Linked DNA regions of Rheinheimera salexigens. The protein of the gene in region 2 interacts with the protein of the main gene of each other region in a pairwise test. Links are inferred from orthologs where the notes say so. Each region holds a gene or a part of one and is shown on either strand. Other genes may lie near its edges.

Region 1 (2,964 bases), 300 kb from region 2 along the record:
GCTGTCTTTAGGTTTAGAAACCATGGGTGGATTAACCGAGAAAATTATTCCGCGAAATACTGTTATTCCGGTGTCACGTGCACAAGAATTTACTACGTTTAAAGATGGCCAAACTGCTATGGCTTTGCATGTAGTGCAAGGTGAACGTGAACTAGTTGACGATTGTCGTTCATTGGCGCGGTTTGAACTGCGTAATATCCCGGCGATGCCCGCAGGCGGCGCTCATATTCGCGTGACATTTCAAGTTGATGCCGATGGTTTATTAAGTGTTAATGCTGAAGAGAAATCGACCGGCGTTAAATCCAGTATTCAAGTTAAACCGTCTTACGGTTTAAGCGATGATCAAGTCGCCACTATGTTAAAAAGCTCTATGCAATATGCACGAGAAGATATGCAATTGCGCTTGCTACGAGAGCAACAAGTTGAAGCTGAACGCGTACTTGAAGCCATTACTCAAGCGTTAGCCGCGGATGCTGCTTTATTAAGTGCTGACGAATTAACAGATATTAAACAAGCTTTAGTCGAGTTAGCCCAAGTGAAAGCTGGCGATGACACGGCAGCAATTAAAGCTGCAATTGAACAGACAAACACACTGACTGACGACTTTGCCGCGCGCCGAATGGATAGTTCTATTCGTCTTGCGTTACAAGGTCATAACGTGGACGAGGTATAGTAAATGGCTCAAATCGTATTTTTACCCCATGCTGAATTATGCCCTGAAGGCGCAGCGTTAGAAGCTAAACCTGGCGAAACAGTATTAGATGTTGCGCTACGCAATGGCATTTCTATTGAACATGCCTGTGAAAAATCCTGTGCCTGTACCACTTGCCATATTATTGTTCGCGAAGGCTTTTATTCATTAAAAGAAAGTGATGAATTAGAAGACGATATGTTAGATAAAGCCTGGGGCTTAGAGCCAGAATCTCGTTTAGGCTGTCAGGCAAGAATTGCCGATGAAGATTTAATTGTCGAGATCCCAAAATATACCGTCAATATGGTTAGCGAAGGCTAAACAGTCTGATATTTAGTTAGCCTAATGCTTCGTTATTGCAAATAAAGCCTTATCCCGTGTGGTAAGGCTTTGTTATTTTTACTTAAGATAATTAGCTTAAGTAAAAATTGACAGTATTGGTTATAAAAACAGCTTTTTTACGGCAACAAATAGGTTTTTATTTACTTATAGCGTATAATTTGCCGCCTTAAAATTTATCACCTTATTTATTCATTAACTTTAATCAGGAGCCTATAATGGCCTTAGAACGTACTTTTTCAATTATCAAACCAGATGCAGTTGCTAAAAATGTAATTGGTGCTATTTACAACCGTTTTGAGACTGCTGGTTTACGTATTGTTGCTTCAAAAATGGTTCACTTAAGCCAAGAACAAGCTGAGGGCTTTTATGCTGAGCATAAAGCACGTCCATTTTTTAATGCATTAGTGTCTTTCATGATTTCTGGCCCAGTGATGGTTCAGGTTTTAGAAGGCGAAAATGCGGTACTTAAAAATCGTGAAATCATGGGCGCAACTAACCCAGCTGAAGCGTTAGCCGGTACTTTACGTGCTGACTACGCTGCTAGCATTGATGAAAACGCAGTTCACGGTTCAGACGCTGCGGCATCAGCTGCACGTGAAATTGCTTACTTCTTCACTGAAGCTGAGCTATGTGCACGTACTCGTTAAGATTAACCTCTTAATGAAAATGATTTAAGGGAGCATTGGCTCCCTTAATCTAAGTAGGTGCTTAATCAATACAGTACCTACTTAGAGCAGTATTTTATAGCTATTGTTTATTGTGGTAAGGAGTGCTCGACACATGACTGAGCAACAGAAAAAAATTAATTTACTTGATTTAACGCGCAGCGAAATACAGCAGTTATTTGTTGATATGGGCGAAAAGCCATTTCGTGCCGATCAGGTAATGAAATGGATTTACCACTATTGCGTTGATAATTTTGACGAAATGACCAATATCAATAAAGTATTGCGAGAAAAGCTAAAAAAACGTTGTGAGATTACAGCGCCAGAAGTAGCGATGCAGCAAGAAAGTAGTGATGGCACTATAAAGTTCATTATGCGACTAAGCGGTGGTCAAGAAGTTGAAACGGTGTGGATCCCAGAAAAAGATCGACGCACGTTATGTGTTTCTTCCCAAGTTGGTTGTGCGTTAGATTGCTCATTTTGCTCGACTGCACAACAAGGTTTTAACCGTAATTTAAGCGTGTCGGAAATTATTGGTCAGGTATGGCGCGTCGCTAAAATTATTGGTAGTTATGGCGGTAGCGATGTAAAACCAGTGACTAACGTTGTTATGATGGGCATGGGCGAACCATTGCTTAACTTAAATAACGTGGTACCGGCTATGCAATTAATGCTGGAAGATTTCGGTTTTGGCTTATCAAAACGCCGTGTAACGTTAAGTACCTCAGGTGTTGTACCTGCATTAGACTTATTACGCGAGAAAATTGATGTCGCGTTAGCGATTTCATTACATGCGCCAAATAATGCCTTACGCGATCAATTAGTGCCGGTAAATAAAAAATATCCAATGGAAGAGTTTTTAGCTGCTTCACGCCGTTATGTCGAGGCGTCAAAAGCTAATGACAAGGTTACTATTGAGTATGTTATGTTAGATGGTATTAACGATAGCATGGAGCAAGCGCATGAATTAGCGCATGCTTTAAAAGACACGCCATCTAAAATTAACCTGATCCCATTTAACCCTTATCCTGGGTCGCCTTACAAAAGATCCAGCAATTCACGTATTGACCGATTTAACAAAGTCTTACATGAATATGGCTTTACTGTTATTGTACGTAAAACCCGTGGTGGTGATATTGATGCTGCTTGTGGTCAGTTAGTGGGTGACGTGATTGATAGAACCAATCGCCAGCTTAAAAAGCAAGAGAAAGGACAACCAATCGCGGTGAAATTACTGTCATAATTCAAGGAATGGTCTGTGTTAAA
Region 2 (2,905 bases):
GGTAACCGCTGCTTTTACCTTTGGTGCACCTTTAAATCAGATTAGCGACAGCATAAGTTGTTTAGAGCTTTTTCATGGCCCTACATTAGCCTTTAAAGACTTTGGCGCCCGTTTTATGGCTCAAGCTTTAGCAAAAGCGCAGCAGGGTAAAAATACCACTATTGTTACCGCAACCTCAGGCGATACCGGTGCTGCAGTTGCTCATGCTTTTTATCAGCAGCCAGGCGTGAAAATCGTTATTTTATTTCCTAAGGGTTAAAATTAGCCATTTACAAGAAAAGCTGTTTACCACCTTAGGCGATAATATTACGGCTTTAGCAGTAGATGGCGATTTTGATCAATGCCAAACCCTAGTTAAGCAAGTGTTTGATCAGCAAGACTTAGTGCAGAAGCTTAATATTAACTCGGCAAATTCGATTAATATTAGCCGTTTATTTGCTCAAGTTTGTTATTACTTTGAAGCGGTAGCACAACTGCCAGCGGACAAACGTGACCAAGTCGTCTTTGCGGTGCCAAGTGGTAATTTTGGTAACTTAACCGCGGGGTTAATTGCTAAAACCTTAGGCTTGCCTATTAAACGCTTTTTAGCGGCAACCAATGCTAATGACACGGTGCCACGTTATTGGCGCAGTGGGCAATGGCAGCCTAAAAAGACCGTGGCAACATTGTCTAATGCCATGGATGTTAGTGCACCGAATAATTGGCCGCGAGTCGAAGCGCTATTAGCCCAAGGTGTGATCCAGCGCAGCGATATTGAAACCTTTGCTGTGGATGAAGATGATACCCAGTTAGGGGTTAAGCAATTAGCCCAAGCCGGTTATACCAGTGAGCCTCATGCGGCGGTTGCCTATAAAGCGCTAAAGCGCAGCTTAGAGCCAGGCGAAATTGGTGTTTTTCTGGGTACTGCTCATCCAGCAAAGTTTAAAGAGCAAGTTGAAAATATTTTAGGAACGCCAATAGGTTTACCGGCAGTGTTAGCGCGATTTGCCGCTGAGCAAAGTTTAAGTATTGATATCGAGGCAAACTTTGCTGCATTGCAACAAGTGTTATTAAACTTGGAAACAACTTAATGTCTTGGCAGTCACTATTAGCAGCAGAAAAACAGCAAGATTATTTTGTTCATCTATTGCAACAAGTGCAACAAGCTAGGCTTGAAGGTCAGGTTATTTATCCGCCTGAAGCTGATATGTTTGCGGCTTTTGACCTTACTCCTTTGGCCCAGTTAAAAGTGGTTATTTTAGGTCAAGATCCTTATCACGGCCCGAATCAAGCCCATGGTTTAGCGTTTTCTGTACGTGCTGGTGTGCGTGTGCCACCGTCGTTAAAAAATATTTATAAAGAATTAGCTAACGAATACCCTGACTTTGTTATACCAGAGCATGGCTGCTTACACAGCTGGGCTAAGCAAGGGGTGTTATTGCTTAATACGGTTTTAACAGTCGTAGCGACTAAGCCTAACTCGCATAAACAACTAGGTTGGCAACGTTTTACCGATCATGTTATTGAGCAAATTAATAACCATTGCCAAGGGGTGATTTTTTTACTTTGGGGAGCCAATGCAGAAAGTAAAGCTAAGTTAATTGATGCCCAGCGCCATATTATTTTAACCGCACCGCATCCTTCGCCATTATCGGCTTATCGAGGTTTTTTTGGCTGTGATCATTTTAAACTAACTAACGGTTACTTGACCGAACAAGGTAAGACAGCGATAAATTGGCAGTTACCAGCTGCTATTACTTAGCCCATAAAAAAGTATTACTTAGCCCATAAAAAACATTGCATAGCACATAAAAAAACGCTCGATATGACTATCGAGCGTTTTGATTTAGATAAGTTGTTGCTTAAATTTCAATGTCAGCTAACTCTGGCTCTATGGTCCAATCTAATTCCTTGAGTTCTTGCTTTAATTGATGGCGTTCTTTTAGTTGCTCTATTTCGCGCCATTTTTGTTTCGCCGTTCGCGGTTTTGCAGCAGGGCGTTCCAACGTATTCAGTAAGTCTTCGAAGCTATCCATTTCTGGCCTCTCTGATAGTTGTTGTCGTTATTATCGATTAAATATGTACCATACTTTGGCAAATATTAAAACAACAAAGTGACAATCAAGTGACAAAAAAGCAATCTTAAGGTTTAGCGTTGCATATTTAGGGTATAGCGTTGCATAAAATGCTGAATTAAACCTTGGGTTGAGCTATCAAGGGCTTGGTTGGTATCACCCTGTAAAGCTTGTAAAATAGGCTTTGATAATTGCTTGCCTAACTCGACTCCCCACTGATCAAAAGAGTTTATTTGCCACAATATGCCTTGGCAGAATATTTTATGCTCATACAGCGCGATTAAACTGCCTAAATAATACGGCGATAGTGTAGGCAGTAGCAGGGTGTTACTGGGTTTATTACCGGCAGACACTTTATGCACCGCTAAAGCTGCAGCTTGTTCTGAGTCCATACCTTCAGCTAAGCACTCTTGGTAGGCTTCGGTAAAGGTTTTACCTTGCATAAGCGCTTGAGTTTGAGCAAAGCAATGCGCCGCTAAACGCTGATGCTGCTCTTTATGTTGATGCTGTGGGGTAATAGCTAAAATAAAATCAGCAGGCACAATTAAACTGCTTTGGTGTAATAATTGATGATAAGCATGTTGACCATTAGTGCCGGCATCACCCCAAATAACAGGGGCGGTGGCATAACTCACGCTGTGACCATCTGCTTTAATACTCTTACCGTTAGACTCCATATCCAATTGTTGCACATAGCTGGGTAGTAAGCGCAGGTAATGACTGTAAGGTAAAATGGCTTGCGTTTGACAACCAAAGCCATTGATATACCAGATGCCTAACAGGGCTAATATTACCGGCATATTGTCGGTAAACGGAGTTTGGACAAAGTGTTGGTCCATCGCTTCGCCACC

The links.
Region 1: the proteins of ung (region 2) and ndk interact in binary tests that used the Escherichia coli proteins (3 or more experiments, as listed by UniProt). The link is inferred for Rheinheimera salexigens from one-to-one orthologs.

The regions. Positions count from the first base shown.
Region 1 is NZ_MKEK01000001.1:882,076-885,039, forward strand. It holds ndk (nucleoside-diphosphate kinase), read left to right. Parts: upstream 1-1,248; coding sequence 1,249-1,680; downstream 1,681-2,964. Other genes in the region: hscA (Fe-S protein assembly chaperone HscA), read left to right, coding at 1-673; fdx (ISC system 2Fe-2S type ferredoxin), read left to right, coding at 677-1,012; BI198_RS04175 (bifunctional tRNA (adenosine(37)-C2)-methyltransferase TrmG/ribosomal RNA large subunit methyltransferase RlmN), read left to right, coding at 1,814-2,941; pilW (type IV pilus biogenesis/stability protein PilW), read left to right, coding at 2,957-2,964. UniProt on the Escherichia coli protein: Major role in the synthesis of nucleoside triphosphates other than ATP. The ATP gamma phosphate is transferred to the NDP beta phosphate via a ping-pong mechanism, using a phosphorylated active-site intermediate.
Region 2 is NZ_MKEK01000001.1:1,186,467-1,189,371, forward strand. It holds ung (uracil-DNA glycosylase), read left to right. Parts: upstream 1-1,069; coding sequence 1,070-1,741; downstream 1,742-2,905. Other genes in the region: BI198_RS16320 (pyridoxal-phosphate dependent enzyme), read left to right, coding at 1-259; thrC (threonine synthase), read left to right, coding at 306-1,070; BI198_RS15880 (DUF3545 family protein), read right to left, coding at 1,842-2,015; pgi (glucose-6-phosphate isomerase), read right to left, coding at 2,129-2,905. UniProt on the Escherichia coli protein: Excises uracil residues from the DNA which can arise as a result of misincorporation of dUMP residues by DNA polymerase or due to deamination of cytosine.